Regions from separate parts of the Mesorhizobium sp. WSM4887 genome, predicted to be linked through region 2. Evidence: predicted binding sites of a transcription regulator. Region 2 holds the regulator's gene; the other holds the start of a gene.
What was found. Region 2 encodes LexA, which represses DNA repair genes until DNA is damaged. Its sites were predicted from a motif close to TGTTCNNNNTGTGTTCNG; they were not measured.

Region 1: P9230_RS14225 (helicase-related protein) is a predicted target of LexA. The motif match lies at 2,354-2,371, and genes of this name have one in related genera.

The regions. Positions count from the first base shown of each region.
Region 1 is NZ_JARTVP010000003.1:130,611-138,960, reverse strand. It holds gene P9230_RS14235 (acetyl-CoA C-acetyltransferase) at 1-958, shown strand, start outside; gene P9230_RS14230 (beta-ketoacyl-ACP reductase) at 1,092-1,814, shown strand; gene P9230_RS14225 (helicase-related protein) at 2,561-5,974, shown strand; gene P9230_RS14220 (RNA-binding S4 domain-containing protein) at 5,990-6,376, shown strand; gene fdxA (ferredoxin FdxA) at 6,526-6,864, shown strand; gene P9230_RS14210 (CarD family transcriptional regulator) at 7,240-7,821, shown strand; gene P9230_RS14205 (amino acid ABC transporter ATP-binding protein) at 8,080-8,350, opposite strand, start outside.
Region 2 is NZ_JARTVP010000001.1:84,401-92,750, reverse strand. It holds gene P9230_RS00400 (ComEC/Rec2 family competence protein) at 1-2,130, shown strand, start outside; gene lexA (transcriptional repressor LexA) at 2,114-2,848, opposite strand; gene glp (gephyrin-like molybdotransferase Glp) at 2,965-4,170, opposite strand; gene moaC (cyclic pyranopterin monophosphate synthase MoaC) at 4,172-4,651, opposite strand; gene trpC (indole-3-glycerol phosphate synthase TrpC) at 4,654-5,469, opposite strand; gene trpD (anthranilate phosphoribosyltransferase) at 5,471-6,481, opposite strand; gene P9230_RS00370 (SurA N-terminal domain-containing protein) at 6,478-8,350, opposite strand, start outside.

The sequences.
Region 1 (8,350 bases), on a different contig from region 2:
TCTGCCCAAGGAGACGACTGCTTGGGGCCTCAACCAGGTTTGCGGCTCGGGCTTGAGGGCCATTGCGCTCGGCATGCAGCAGATCGCCACCGGCGACGCCAAGGTGATCGTCGCCGGCGGCCAGGAATCGATGTCGCTGTCGCCGCACGCCCAGCACCTGCGCGCCGGCGTCAAGATGGGCGACTACAAGATGATCGATACCATGATCAAGGACGGCCTATGGGATGCCTTCAACGGCTACCATATGGGCAACACCGCCGAGAACGTCGCTCGTCAGTTCCAGATCACCCGCGAAGTCCAGGACGAGTTCGCGCTGGCCTCGCAAAACAAGGCCGAGGCGGCGCAGAAGGCCGGTAAGTTCAAGGACGAGATCGTCGCCGTCACCATCAAGGGCAAGAAGGGCGACACCATCGTCGACCAGGACGAATACATCCGCCACGGCGCTACGCTGGATGCCATGACCAAGCTGAAGCCGGCCTTCGACAAGGACGGCACCGTCACCGCCGCCAATGCTTCGGGCATCAATGACGGAGCCGCCGGCGCGCTGCTGATGAGCGAGGCCGAGGCTGCCAGGCGCGGCATCACCCCACTGGTCCGCATCGCCTCCTGGGCGACCGCCGGCGTCGACCCGGCGATCATGGGCACCGGCCCGATCCCGGCCTCGAAGCGGGCGCTGGAGAAGGCCGGCTGGTCGGCCAAGGACCTCGATCTCGTCGAGGCCAACGAGGCCTTCGCCGCGCAGGCCTGCGCCGTCAACAAGGGCATGGGCTGGGATCCCTCGATCGTCAACGTCAATGGCGGCGCCATCGCCATCGGCCATCCGATCGGCGCCTCGGGCGCCCGCGTGTTCAACACGCTGGTCTACGAGATGCGCCGCCGCGGCGCAAAGAAGGGTCTCGCGACGCTTTGCATCGGCGGCGGCATGGGCGTTGCGATGTGTGTGGAAGCCTTGAACTGAGCGAATGGCGAACTGAGCGAATAGCGAATGGGGAGTAGCGAATAGGGGGAAATGGCGTTGCACGACGGGCTATCGATCCCTACTCGCTATTCGCCACTCCCTATTCGCTCTTCCGACCAAAGGGAGGAAATGCATGAGCAAGGTAGCAATCGTCACGGGCGGATCGCGCGGCATCGGTGCGGCGATATCGGTGGCCCTGAAGAATGCCGGCTATTCGGTCGCCGCGAACTATGCCGGCAATGACGAGGCGGCCCAGAAATTCAAGGCCGAGACCGGCATCCCCGTCTACAAATGGTCGGTCGCCGATTATGACGCTTGCGCCGCCGGCATCGCCCAAGTCGAGGCTGATCTCGGTCCGGTCTCGGTGCTGGTCAACAATGCCGGCATCACCCGCGACACCATGTTCCACAAGATGACCCGCGAGCAGTGGAAGGAGGTCATCGACACCAACCTTTCCGGCGTCTTCAACATGACGCATCCGCTATGGAACGGCATGCGCGATAGGAAGTTCGGCCGCGTCATCACCATCTCCTCGATCAACGGCCAGAAAGGCCAGATGGGCCAGGTCAATTATTCGGCCTCGAAAGCCGGCGATATCGGCTTCACCAAGGCGCTTGCCCAGGAAGGCGCCCGCGCCGGCATCACCGTCAACGTTGTTTGCCCCGGCTACATCGCCACCGACATGGTCATGGCCGTGCCGGAAAAAGTGCGGGAATCGATCATCGCTCAGATCCCGGTCGGCCGTCTCGGCGAGCCGGAGGAGATTGCGCGCTGCGTCGTCTTCCTCGCCTCGGAAGACGCAGGCTTCATCACCGGCTCGACGATAAGCGCCAATGGCGGCCAGTATTTCGCCTGAGATCTTGTTCGGCTGAACTCTTCTGACACCGATGGCAGGCGGCCCGCCGCAAACGGGCCGCCTGTTTTTGTCTGCGCTCCGGCGGCACCGGGTGGGCATGCCTCAATTTGGCACGCAATACTTAACGGCCTCCTCGCGCCCTGTGGAAACCCGGTTCACATGCTGTGAATTTTTCGGTGCACAAGCTGTGGACAACACCATATCTAGGGGTGAACAAACCGGGAATTTTTGCAGATCGCTGATTCGTCGCCGATTCGTTCCGGCTTTGGCCGAAAAGTTAACGGGCCACGCCGGAAACAGCGCGAAAAAGATTAACGACGATTAGGAAAGATCAACCATTTCATAATGTTCGCGGCCGCGCTCGAGTCCGTCGCGGTCGCTCTCCCACAAAGGTTAACGACGCTCCGGCACCAGCGCGAGCTAAGCACGAAACGGGCCAATTCACAGATTCAGCATGTGGTGAGACTCATGGCCAAAAAATCCACATGTAGCCGTGAACAAAACCTGAATCAGAGTGAGTCAGTGATTCGTCGCCGATTCGTTCCAGACTCGTTCCAACGGTTAATCGAGCGCGGATTTTGACCTTGCCTGCCGTCGCGCCATCTCTTGATGGAACATTCCGCTTTCCCTTGATGGGAACATTCCGCTTTCGCTTCGCGTCTGAAATCCCTATGTGTGCCCTGTCACACGCGACGGAACCGTCGCGTCCCCGACAACAAGCGGCAGAAAGCCTCATTTCCGAGCCGATGAATATCCAGCCGAAACCCTCCCAGCCGCTGATCCTTTCCGGCCGCGACGTGACGGCCGTGCTCGGCCCCACCAACACCGGCAAGACCCATCTCGCCATCGAGCGCATGGTGGCGCACGACACCGGCATCATCGGTCTGCCGCTGAGGCTCCTTGCCCGCGAGGTCTATACACGCGTCTGCGAGAAGGTCGGCGCCAGCAAGGTGGCGCTGGTCACCGGCGAAGAGAAGATCGTGCCGGCGAGCGCGAGATATTCCGTCTGCACCGTGGAGGCGATGCCGCGAGAGACCGATGCCGCCTTCGTCGCCATCGACGAGGTGCAGCTCGCCGGCGACCTCGAACGCGGCCACATCTTCACCGACCGCATCCTGCATCTGCGCGGCCGCCAGGAGACGCTGCTTCTGGGCGCCGCCACCATGCACGGCATCCTGCAACGCCTGCTGAAGGGCGTCTCGGTGGTGACGCGGCCGCGGCTGTCGCATCTTGCCTATGCCGGCTCGAAGAAGCTCACCCGCCTGCCGCGGCGCACGGCGATCGTCGCCTTCTCCGCCGACGAGGTCTATGCCATCGCCGAATTGATCCGCCGCCAGCAGGGCGGTGCTGCCGTCGTTCTCGGCGCGCTCAGTCCCCGCACCCGCAATGCCCAGGTGGAGATCTTCCAGTCGGGCGACGTCGACTATCTGGTCGCCACCGATGCCATCGGCATGGGCCTGAACCTCGACCTCGAGCACGTTGCCTTCGCCCAGAACCGCAAGTTCGACGGTTACCAATACCGCAACCTGACCGCCGCCGAGCTAGGCCAGATCGCGGGGCGTGCCGGCCGACACCTGCGCGACGGCACCTTCGGCGTTACCGGCCAGGTCGATCCGTTCGACGAGGATCTGGTCAAGAAGATCGAGGGGCACGATTTCGACCCGGTGAAGGTGCTGCAGTGGCGCACCGCCGATTTCGATTTTGCCAGCCTCGATGCCCTGAAACGCTCGATCGAGACCAACGCGCCGGTCGAAGGGCTGACCCGGGCATTGCCGGCGGTCGACGCCCAGGCGCTGGAACATTTGTCGCGCGACGCGGACATCAGGACGCTAGCCACCGGCAGGGAGCGCGTGGCGCTGCTGTGGGAGGCCTGCGCGCTGCCGGACTACCGCAAGATCGCGCCCGCCCAGCATGCCGAGCTCATCGCCTCGATCTACATGGACCTTGCACGCCATGGCCATGTCGATGAGAATTACATGGCCGAGCAGGTGCGGCGGGCCGACACCACGGATGGTGATATCGACACGCTGTCGCACCGGATCGCCCAGATCCGCACCTGGACCTTCGTCTCCAACCGACCGGGCTGGCTGGCCGATCAGCTACACTGGCAGGAAAAGACGCGCGAAATCGAAGACAGATTGTCGGATGCGCTGCATGAGCGGTTGACGAAACGCTTCGTAGACCGCAGGACTTCCGTCCTCATGCGGCGCCTTAGAGAAAATACCATGCCTGAAGCTGAAATCAGCCCAACCGGAACCGTGCTCGTCGAAGGCCATCACGTCGGCGAGTTGCAGGGATTCCGCTTCACCGCCGACCAGAGCGCCGGCGGCGAGGACGCCAAGGCGGTGCGCACCGCTGCCCAGAAGGCGCTCGCGGCTGAGTTCGAGGCGCGCGCCGAGCGCTTCGCCGCGTGCGCCAACGGCGATCTGGCATTGGGCTCGGACGGTGTCCTGCGCTGGATCGGCGCGCCGATCGGCACCCTGGTTGCCGGCGACGAGGCTTTGAAGCCGCGCCTTGTGCTGCTTGCCGACGAGCAGCTCACCGGCCCTGCCCGCGACAAGGTCGCGGCGCGCGCCGAGCGTTTCGTCAATTTTCAGATCGAGTCGCTCTTGAAGCCGCTGGTCGATTTGAAGAACGCCGAGCAGCTCACCGGCATCGCGCGCGGCATCGCTTTCCAGCTCGTCGAGCATTTCGGTCTCATCAACCGCCGCGACATCGCCGAGGAAATGAAGTCGCTCGACCAGGAAGGCCGGGCGGCCCTGCGGCGCCTTGGCGTGCGCTTCGGTGCCTACCACGTCTTCGTGCCGGCGCTGATCAAGCCGGCGCCGGCCGGGCTGGTGACGCTGCTCTGGGCGCTTAAGAGCGACGGCAAGGACAAGCCAGGCTTCGGCGACGTGGTGCATGCGCTGGCATCGGGCCGCACCTCGGTGGTGATCGATCCTGCTTTCGACAAGACGTTCTACAAGCTCGCCGGCTATCGCAATCTCGGCCGCCGCGCCGTACGCGTCGATATCCTAGAGCGGCTGGCCGATCTCATTCGCCCCGCGACAAACTGGAAGCCCGGCCTCGGCCAGCGACCGGACGGCGCCTATGACGGCCACGCCTTCATGGTGACGCCGCCCATGATGTCGATCCTCGGCGCCACCGCCGACGACATGGAAGAGATCCTCAAAGGCCTTGGCTATCGCGCCGAACCGAAGCCGGCGGCGGAGGTGAAGGCCAAGCTCGACGCGCTGGACAATGCCGCCCGCGAGGCCGCGGCTGCGAAGCTTGCGGCGGAAGAGGCTGCGCGTGCTGCACAGGCGGCAGAGGCGCACGCCGTGGCAACAGACACGGTTGTAGAGGCAACGATCGAGGGATCCGAGCCGGCTGCCGCTGAAGTTCCTGCCGACGCCATCGCGGAAGCCGCGACGGAGCCTGACGCGAAAGATCCGGCGGAAGCTTCGGCTGCGGTCGCGGAAGAGACTCCGCCTGTGGAGACCGCTGCAGCGGTGGACGCTGCAGCAGCGTTTGGGTCGGCTGAAAGCGCCGACGCCTCCACCTCGATGGGGGAGGTCGCGGCGGGAAGCGACGCGGGTGGGGCTGACGGCGCCGACGATGCAGGCGGCACCAACACCGCCGACGCCGGCGCTCTCCACGAGGGCGAAAGCGGTGAAGGCGCAGAGCCCCCCGCCGAGTCGGAAGAGCCGAAGCCGATCCTGCTGTGGCGGCAGGCGCGCTTCGACCATTCGCGCCCGCGCCACCGCTATGACAATCGCCGCGACAATCGTCCGCGCAACGGCCAGGCTGCAGGCGATGGCCAGGCGGCTGCCACGGGTGGCCAGGCCGGCGATCGGCCAGCCCGTGAGGGCCGCCGCGACCAGCGCGACGGGGCCGGCAAGCCGCGCTTCGACCGCTCGAAGTTCAAGCCGAGACCGGAACGCGAAGGCGGCGAACGGCGCGAAGGCAGGCCGCAGGGCGAGCGTGCCGATCGCCACGAGGGGGGCCGCCGCGAGGGCCGGCCGGACTGGAAAGGCAACAGGCAGGACGGCAAGGGCAATGCCGCAGGCGGCAGCAAGCCGGCCTTCCAGGGCAAGCCGCGCGAGGAGCGTCCGCAGCGCTTTGATCCGGATTCACCCTTTGCCAAGCTCGCCGCCTTGCGCGACCAGCTGAAGAAATAGCCTCGGCCGGTCCCGATGGTTGGAGAAGGCCGCCAGCGCATCGACAAATGGCTGTTCTTCTCGCGTGCGGTGAAATCCCGGTCGCTGGGGGCGAAGCTCGTCGTTGCCGGGCGCGTCCGCATCAATCGCGACAAAGCAGCGCAGGCCTCCGATCTGGTCAAGGCCGGCGATGTGCTGACCATCACGCTCGACCGCCGAATCCTTGTCTGGAAGGTGCTTGGGCCCGGCGCCCGGCGTGGTCCTGCCGACGAGGCGCGGCTGCTTTACGAGGATATGTCGCCGCCGCCGACGCCCAAGGGCGAGGCGGTTCCTGACGCCATTCCGGCGCTGCGCGAGGCCGGCACCGGCCGTCCGACCAAGCGGCAGCGGCGGCAGACGGACCGGCTGCTCGGCGAGGACTAGAAGATTCGACGGAACCTCGTCGCGGCAGGCGCGCGGAATTCCTTTCCGCGATGCCGGCTCAGGCGGGAAGTCCTGCCCTTGCAAGCGGCGGGCAAAGGCGTTACCTCACCAAAAAAGCCCAGCAAATACGGGACGTCCCGGAGCCTGCGATGACCTATGTCGTGACCGATAATTGCATAAAATGCAAATACATGGACTGTATCGAGGTCTGTCCGGTCGACTGTTTCTACGAAGGCGAGAACATGCTCGTCATCCATCCTGACGAGTGCATCGACTGCGGCGTGTGCGAGCCGGAATGCCCGGCCGACGCGATCAAGCCGGACACCGAGTCCGGGCTCGACAAATGGTTGCAGGTCAATTCCGAATACGCGGAGAAATGGCCCAACATCACTGCCAAGAAAGAGCCGCCGGCCGACGCCAAGAACTTCGACGGCGAGGCCGGGAAGTTCGAGAAGTATTTCTCGCCGGAGCCCGGCGAAGGCGACTGACGGCCGGGCCGGGCAAGCCGGCATGACGCTACGTAAGCGAGCCGGTACAATTGCTCTCTTGACAGCCAGCGATGGCGCATGGCGTTAGCGAATGCAGCAAAACCTTGATTCTTCCGACTTTTTGTGTTATATCCGCGAAACATGCCGGTGACACAACGTCGATTTATGGCGCTAACGCCCCAAATCACTGAAAGGTGAACTTTTCAAATCCGGACCAGAGCGATCTGGGGCAGGCAATCGCATTCGTGCGGTTTGTCGGCCCCGGCTTATTCCGGTGAGTTCACTTGTTGTGCGGCTAAAGATCGGCTTCCGCCGATCGTCTGAGTTCAGCCGGCGCCGCCATGCCGGCGCTACAACTAAGGAGTTCAGGGCGTAATGGCAACGATCACCCCGCAGAAGAAGTCCACCGCGGCCCGTCACGGGTTCAAGACCGGTGAGTTTATCGTTTATCCGGCGCATGGCGTCGGCCAGATCGTGGCCATCGACGAGCAGGAAGTCGCGGGTCACAAGCTGGAGCTGTTCGTCATCGATTTCCAGAAGGACAAGATGCGGCTTAAGGTGCCGGTCGCCAAGGCGACCTCTATCGGCATGCGCAAGCTCTCGGAAGAGGATTATGTCGATCGCGCGCTGAAGGTCGTGCAGGGCCGCGCCCGCATCAAGCGCACGATGTGGTCGCGCCGCGCGCAGGAATATGATGCCAAGATCAATTCCGGCGATCTGATCTCGATCTCGGAAGTGGTGCGCGACCTCTATCGCGCCGACAACCAGCCGGAGCAGTCCTATTCCGAGCGCCAGCTCTACGAAGCCGCGCTCGACCGCATGGCTCGCGAGATCGCCGCCGTCAACCGCATGTCGGAGACCGAGGCGGTTCGCCTCATCGAGGTCAACCTCAACAAGGGTCCGAAGCGCGGCGCCAAGGCCGACAACGAGGAAGCCGAGCAGGAAGAAGCTGCCTGAGCTTTCGCCTGCCGAACAACGAAGAACCCGGCCTTGCGCCGGGTTTTTTGTTGCGCGCAATATCGGAAGGTCGGCGCTGCCCCTCATCCGCCTGCCGGCACCTTCTCCCCGTAGTGAACGGGGAGAAGCGAGATGACGGCGTCGTTGGCGCCCATTCTTGAAACGTTGGCGATTGGCGAACTCTCTGATGAAAGCGTCCTTTCTCCCGTCACTATACGCGGAGAAATGCCCGGCAGAGCAATGAGGGGCAGCGCCAACTTATGAAGAAATCGTACCTGATCCCCCGCCCCCGCCTTCCTTCCGCGCTTCCTCCTGCCGCAGCGAGGCGATGAAGCGCTTGGTCCGCTCGCGCTCGGGATTGTCGAACACGATCGAAGCCGGGCCCTTCTCGACGATCGAGCCGGCATCGAGGAACACCACCTCCTGCGCGATCTTGGAGGCAAGTCTCAGATCATGCGTGGCCATCACCATGGTGGTGCCCTCGCGGGCCAGCTGACCCAGCACGTCGACCACTTCCTGCGCCAGCTCC
Region 2 (8,350 bases):
TCCTTGAGCGCCGAGCCGGATCTTTACAGACCGCTGGCGGCGGTGGCGCTGATGGCTCTATGCGCGGCGGTTTCGCGCCCCTGGCTGAAGACACACCTGGTCTTTATGGCGGCGCTGTTTTGCGCGCTGGGCTTCGTCGCCGCGAAGGTCGAGACCTGGCGCGCCGCTACACCGATGCTCGGCTCCGAAATCCAGACGCGGCTGACAGGCCGCGTCGTCATCGCCGAGGAAATGGCCAATGGCCGCGTCAGGCTGACCATCGATCTCGTCTCGACCGCGCATCCAAAGCTGCGCTACGCACCGGATCGCGTCAGGGTCTCGGCACGCAGGATCCCGGCCGGCATGAAGGCCGGATCGCTGGTGACGGGTTACGCGCGGCTCCTGCCGCCGACAGGGCCGGTCCGTCCGGAAAGTTATGATTTTTCCTTCGACAGCTATTTTTCCGGCATCGGCGGCAGCGGATTTTTCCTCGGCGACCCGAAACTCATTCCGCCAACCGACCCGATCGGCCAGACGAGCATCGCCTCGGCCATCGAGAACGCGCGCGAAAATATTGCCGACCACATCAGAAGCACCGTCGGCGGACCCGAAGGCGAGATTGCCGCCGCACTGATCGTCGGCGTGCGCGCCGGCATTCCCGAGGACATCAACGAGGCGATGCGGCGGACCGGCATCTATCACATCATCTCGATTTCGGGCCTGCACATGGCGCTGGTCGCCGGCACGGTCATGCTTCTGCTGCGCGGCGCCTTTGCGCTGTTCCCGGATTTTTCGTCACGCCGGCCGGTGAAGAAATATGCCGCGGCAATCGCGCTTATGTCGATCGCCGCCTACCTCGTCATCTCCGGCGTGGTGGTCGCCGCCGAGCGAAGCTTCATCATGCTGGCCGTCATGCTGATCGCCGTGCTTTTCGACCGCGCCGCGCTGACGATGCGCAACTTGGCGATCTCGGCCATCGCCGTCATCCTGGTGTCGCCGCATGAAGTGGTTGGCCCGAGCTTTCAGATGTCGTTCGCGGCAACCGCCGCCCTTGTCGGCGCCTATGCCGGCTGGTCCGACTACCGCGCCGGCAAGGTGAGAGCGCCGCCGGCAAAGCGTTCGTTCCTGCGGTTCATGTCGCACAAACTGGCAGTCGGAGCAGGTGGCGCCGCGATGACGTCGATCATTGCCGGAAGTGCCACGGCGCTGTTTGCCATCTGGCATTTCCAGCGCGTCTCGCCGCTTAGCCTGCTGGCCAATCTCGCGATCATGCCGATCGTCACGATCGTGATGTTTCTCGCCGTCGCCAGCGCGGTCATGATGCCGTTCGGCTTCGACGGGCCCTTCCTCTATTTGATGGGCAAGGGCCTGGCGGCGATGATCGCGATCTCGGCGTGGATTTCGGAGTGGTCGCCGGTCGATGCCGTGGGCCTGATCTCGATCCATTCGGTGCTGCTGGCGACGATCGCGCTCGTCATCGCCACGATGGCGACTACGTGGCTCAGGCTGGCCGCGATTCCTTTCGCTGCCGCGGCCGTCATGATGATCCCGCAGGTGCGCACGCCCGACCTGCTGATCTCGGAGGACGCGCATCTGGTGGCGATGCCGATCGGCGGCGGCGAACTCGCCATCAATCGTGCCCGCTCGAACGAGTTCACCACCGATAACTGGAAACGCGCGCTCAAGGCCGAAACGATCGTGCCGCCGGAGACATTCGCCAAGGGCACGCTGGACATAGCCGATCCCGTCGACCTGCCGCCTGGATCGCCCTTTTACTGCACGGGCGATCTCTGCATTGGCCGGCATCCATCAGGCGCGATCGTCGCGCTCGCCGAAAAACGCGAAGCTGCCCGGCCTGCCTGCGACTTCGCAGACCTCATCGTCATCAACGACGCCACGGCCTACAATCCCTGCCGCGATCCGCGTGTCCTCGTTGTCACCAAGCGGCAGCTCGCGCGCGACGGCAGTGCCGCCGTCTTCTTCGATCCGCAATCGGCGACGGCGCGAGCAACCATTCAATACGCCGTCGAAAAACCGTACCGCCCTTGGCACGAACAGCGGCGCTACTCGCGTGAGGCGAGGGGGTTGGCGCCTTACAAGAAGCCCGAGAAGCCGAAAGCCAAGCCGCAGCCCCTCAGTAGCGGCGGATGAGCCCGACGAGCTTGCCCTGAACCTTGACGCGATCGGGACCGAAGATGCGCGTCTCATAGGCCGGATTGGCAGCCTCGAGCGCGATGGAGGCGCCCTTGCGGCGGAAGCGCTTCAGCGTCGCCTCCTCGTCATCGACCAGCGCCACGACGATCTCCCCGGGGCTCGCAGTGCTGGCGTTGCGGATGATGACCGTGTCGCCGTCGAAGATGCCGGCCTCGATCATCGAATCGCCTTTGACCTCGAGCGCGTAGTGCTCGCCGCCCGCGATCATGTCCGGCGGCACTGTGATCGAATGCGTCTGGTGCTGGATGGCGTCGATCGGCACGCCGGCGGCAATGCGACCCATCACCGGGATGGAGACGGCTGAAACGGCGTCGTCGTCATTGCTGGGCGTCGGCGTGCGGGCGGGCGCCGCGGGTTTGATCTGGCGGCCGAGATTGCCTTGGCCGCCCTGGATGACGCTCGGCGAGAATTTCTTCGCCGCATTGAGGCCGGGCGCGATCGAGTCAGGTAGGCGCAGCACTTCAAGAGCACGCGCCCGGTTCGGAAGCCGGCGAATGAAACCGCGCTCCTCCAGCGCCGTGATCAGGCGGTGGATGCCCGATTTCGAGGCAAGGTCGAGCGCTTCCTTCATCTCATCGAAAGACGGCGGAATGCCGCTTTCCTTGAGCCGTTCATGGATGAACATCAGCAGTTCATGTTGTTTGCGCGTCAGCATGGCGGCCCCCATGGGTTCTGAAACCAGAATCAGAAAAACAAACCCAGAACAAACACTATCTGTTCCAGTTGTGTTCCGCAACCGTTTAAAGTTTAGTGAATGTGTTGACGTTTTGTTCAGCGTAACATCAGAACGGTGCATTCCTCGCCGGCTTCAGCCGCCGGTGCGAAGGGTTGGCGCACGATCAGGCCATTGGCATCGGCGAGCATCCTCAACATCGAGGAATCCTGGATGCCGAACGGTGTTGCGATCAACCCCCCCGCATCTTCGCGGACCACGGCGCGGACATAGTCCTGCCTGAGATCGTTGGCGTGCATTGCGACGCCTAACCGGGCCGTGCGGATTTCCTGACGGCAGGACCGGCCGCCCAGCCGCGCCAGAAGCGGCTTCAGGAACAGCTGCGAGCAGACCAGGCTTGCGACCGGATTGCCGGGCAGGCCGATGCAGCGAATGTCGCCGAGCCGGCCAAACATCAGCGGCTTGCCGGGACGCATGGCGATCTTCCAGAAGTCGAGCTGCATGCCTTCGCCGGTCAGCACGTCATGGATCAAGTCGTGGTCGCCGACGGAGGCGCCGCCAAGCGTGACGATGACGTCGGCGCCGGCCTTGACCGCCTTCTTGACCAGGGCCGCGATCGCGTCCTTGCGGTCGGCGGCAATGCCGAGGTCGAGCGCGCGCGCGCCGACCGACTGGGCCGTAGCTGTGACGCCACAGGTATTCGACGAGATGATCTGGTCGGGGCCGAGCGCGCTGCCCGGCGGCAGCAATTCATCGCCGGTGGCGATGATGGCGAGCAGCGGCTGCCGCACCACGTTGAGACTCGGATGGTTGGCCGATGCCGCCAGCGAAAGCGCCGCCGGATCGAGCTGGCGGCCTTTTTCGAGGAGCAGGTCGCCCTCGCAGAAGTCGAGGCCGCGGCGACGGACGTTTCGTCCCTCCACGGTCGGCTCGGTCACTTCGATGCCGCCGCCGCCGAGATCGCGGACATTCTCCTGGATAACGATGGTATCGGCGCCTTCGGGGAGCGGCGCGCCGGTGAAGATGCGCACGGCCTCGCCCTTGCCGACAGAGCCGGTGAAGCCACGCCCGGCGGGCGCCATGCCGATCACGGAGAGCCGCGCCGGCGCCGAGGCTACGTCGGCGGCCCGCACGGCATAGCCGTCCATCGCCGACGCATTGAAGGGCGGCTGGGTGCGCAGAGCCACCACGGGGTCGGCCAGCACCCGGCCGGACGCGTCGGCCAGCGGCACGCTTTCGCCTGGCAGCGCGGTCGCGCCGTCCAACAGGCGTTGGAGCGCCTCGGCGACCGGAAGCAAAGCCATGCTAAGGACCTACCTTGTAGTCGCCCGACTTGCCGCCGGTTTTCTCGACCAGCCTGATGCCGGAAATCGCCATGGCGCGGTCCGCTGCCTTGGCCATGTCGTAGATGGTGAGGCAGGCAACCGACGCCGCGGTCAGCGCCTCCATTTCGACCCCGGTCTTGCCGGTAACCCTGGCAAGCGCGGTGACCCTCAGGCCGGGAAGCGCGCGATCGGGCTCGATCTCGACGGCAACCTTGGTGAGAAGGAGGGGATGGCAAAGCGGGATGAGCTCATGCGTCTTCTTGGCCGCCATGATGCCGGCGAGGCGCGCCGTGCCAAGCACGTCGCCTTTCTTGGCGTCGCCGGCCAGGATCATCTCCAGCGTTTCCGGCTGCATGGTGACATACCCTTCGGCGATGGCCGTGCGCGTCGTCTCGGCCTTGCCGCCGACATCGACCATGTTGGCTTCGCCCTTGGCGCCGAGATGCGTAAGCGCGGGCATCCTCAAACGGCCTCGGCCGGCGCCTTGCCCGTCAGCAGAAGGGCGGTCGCGGCGGCCACGTCGGCCTGCCGCATCAGGCTTTCGCCAACGAGGAAGGTGCCGATCTTGCTCTTTTCCAGCCGGCGGCAGTCCTGATGGGTGAAGATGCCGCTCTCGCTGACCAGCAGCCGGTCGTCCGGGACCATGGCGGCAAGCCTCTCGGAAACGTCGAGGCTGGTTTCGAAGGTTCTCAAATCGCGGTTGTTGATGCCGATCAGCCGCGACGAGAGGCGAAGCGCGCGTTCCATCTCCTGTTCGTCATGCACCTCGACCAGCGCGTCCATGCCGAGATCGAAGGCCGTGACTTCCAATTCACTGGCCAAGGCGTCGTCGACGCTCGCCATGATGATGAGGATCGCGTCCGCGCCCCAGGCGCGGGCTTCATGAACCTGATACGGGTCGAAGAGGAAATCCTTGCGCAGGGCGGGCAGGCCAACGGCGGCGCGCGCTGCGGTCAGAAAGCCGGGCGCGCCCTGGAAGGACGGTGCGTCGGTCAGCACCGAAAGACAGGCAGCACCGCCTTGCTGATAGGCCCTGGCGAGCGCCGGCGGGTCGAAGTCGGCGCGGATCAAGCCCCTGGAAGGGCTGGCCTTCTTGATCTCCGCAATCAGCGCGAAGCCGCCGGCCTTCCGCTTGGCCTCAAGCGCCGCAAGGAAGCTGCGCGGGGGTTCCGCATCCTTGGCCTTCGCCTTGACCTCGGCAAGCGGCGCGCTGAGCTTTGCGGCGGCGATCTCATCGCGCTTGTAGGCTTCTATCTTGCGCAGGATATCGGACAAAATTCTAACCGTTCGAAATCTCGATGAGCTTGTCGAGCACCGCGAGCGCCCGGCCGCTGTCGATGGCCTGCGCTGCTGCCTCGATGCCATCGCCGAGCGTCGTCGCCTTGCCGGCCACCACCAGCCCGGCGCCGGCATTCATCAGCACGGTGTCGCGATAAGCGCCGGCAGCGCCGCCCAGCATATCGCGCAATGCCTTGGCATTGTAGGCCGCTTCGCCGCCGCGCAGATCCTCTTTGTTATGCCGCTTCAGTCCGACCGCTTCCGGAGTGAGGGTAAAGGTGCGGATCTCGCCGCCGGCGAGCTCTGCGACCTGCGTCTCGCCCGTGGTGGTGATCTCGTCATAACCGTCGCCGTGCACGATCCAGGCATGATCGGTACCCAGCGCCTTCAGCGTCTCAGCCACCGGCATGATCCATTCGGGCAGGAAGACGCCAACCATCTGCCGGCCGACGCCGGCTGGATTCGACAGCGGCCCGAGCAGATTGAAGATGGTGCGCGTGCCGAGCTCGCCCCGGACAGGACCGACATGCTTCATCGCCGGATGATGCGCTGGCGCGAACATGAAGCCGACGCCGGCCTCCTGGATGCAGCGGCCGATCGTCTCCGGTGCGATGTCGACCTTGACGCCGAGGGCCATCAGCACATCCGCCGCGCCGGTCAGCGAGGACAGGCCGCGATTGCCGTGCTTGGCCACCGGAACACCCGCGGCGGCGATGACGAATGCCGATCCGGTCGAAATGTTCACCGAGTGCGAATTGTCGCCGCCGGTGCCGACGATGTCGATGGCGCCGCGCGGGGCTTCGACGCGGAGCATCTTGGCGCGCATCGTGGCGACCGCGCCGGAGATCTCGCTCACGGCTTCGCCGCGCACGCGCAACGCCATCAGGAAGCCACCGATCTGCCCCGGCGTCGCGTCGCCCGACATGATGATGTCGAAGGCCTCGCGCGCTTCCTCGAAGGAGAGCGCGGTGCCGGTCGCGACCTTGGCGATATATGTCTTAAGCGCGCTCATCGTGTCTGTGCTTGGGAAACGGCGGCCGGATCGATACGAACGTCATATTGCAACTGCAGCTGCGCCACCAGCTGATCGAGCAGGTCGTCGGATATGCCGGCGCTGAAAGATTTCTGCGCGTCTTCCGGGACAGAGCTGCCATCGGCACCGGCAGGTTCGAAGACTTCGGCAACCTTGAACAGGATCTGACCGTCGCCGGTGGGCGAGGGGATCAGGCCCGTGCTGCCTTCGCCGACGCCGAACATGGCCGCCGCGCCCTCCTTGCCGAAATCGGCATCGTCGGCTTCGCGCTTCAGGCCGCGCTTGGTCTGCTTCTCGAGCTTAAGCTCGCCCGCGATCACGTCGAGCGTCGCACCGGCCTTGAGGCGCTTTTCCAACTCCCCGGCCTTGGCGGTGAGCCGCTTGTCGGTCTCGGCCGCGGTCCAGTCGGCCACCACCTTCTGGCGAACCTCGTCCAGCGTGCGGTCGCGCGCCGGCGTGATCGACTGGACTTCATAGAAAACGAAGCCGTTGGCGGCAGTGGTCAGGCCTTCATTCTCGGTGTTCGGCTCGGCCTCGAAGACGGCCTTGATGAGGTCCGCCGATTGCGGCAGGTCGTTGACGATCGTGCCGTCCGGCCGCTGGCCGGTGCGGTCGATGGCGTCGATGGTGACGACCTTGAGCTTTAGCTTGTCGGCCGCCTGGGCAAGCGAGGCACCGGAAGCGCGGGTGTCCTCGTAGCTGTCGTGGACGTCGAGCAGGACGCGGCTTGCCTCGCCGAGCGCAAGATCCTTGCGGATCTGGTCGGACACTTCCGAAAGCGGCTTCACCACCTGCGGCTTGATCTCGGTGACGCGCAAGAGCACCGGGCCGAAGGCGCCCTGAACCACCGGGCTGACCTCGTTGACGTTGAGCGAGAAGGCTGCGTCGGCCACCGCCTTGTCGGCGATCTTGTCCTTTGCCAGCGTGCCGAGCACGGTGTCGGCCTGCGTCTTGCCCTCTGCGGTGACGATCTTGTCGAAGGTGGCGCCGGCCTTCAGGGAGTCAAATGCCGCCTTGGCCGCGTCCGGCGTCTTGAACACCAGCTGTTCGATGGTGCGCATTTCGGGCGTCGTATAGCGCGCCTTGTTCTTGTTGTAGTCGTCAGCGACCTGCTGATCGGTGACCGCCGTCGGGTCCATGATGTCCTGCGGCTCAAGCCGGATATAGGAGAATTTGCGGTATTCCGGCGCGGCGTAGTTCTTCTTGTTGCCTTCGAAATAGGTTTTCAGCGCGCTGTCGGACGGCGCCTCGATCGGCTGGACGAGTGTCTTCGGCAGGACGAGATAGTCGATCGTGCGGTCCTCTCCGCGATAGAGCGCGACCGCCTTCAGGAAGGTCTGCGGCGCCTTGAGGCCGTCGGAAATCGCCTCGACGATCTGTTGGCGGACCGCCACCTGCGAGCGGTTCTTCAGATAGTCCTCGGGTCGCATGCCGATCTGGCTCAGCAGATATTCGAAGGTCCTGCGGTCGAACTGGCCGCCTGGACCCTTGAAGGCCGGATCCTCGCGCGTCAGCTCGGCCAGCCGGTCCTTGGAAAGGCCAAGCCCGAGCTTGCGAGCCTGCTCGTCGAGAACGGCGCCGGAGACGAGCTGCGCCAGGACCTGGTTGTCGAGGCCGAGCAGCTTAGCCTGTTCATGCGTGATGCGCTGGCCATATTGCTGCGACAGCAGGTTGATCTGGCGATCGTAGGCGAGGCGGTATTCGTTGATCGAAACCGTGGTGCCGCCGGCGGTAATCACCGAATGATGGCCAGCCAAGCTTCCCGACAGGCGCCCGGAAATACCCCAGACGGCAAAGCTCACCACCAGCAAGGACAGCAAAGCTTTCGCGACCCAGGTGCCCGCCGCG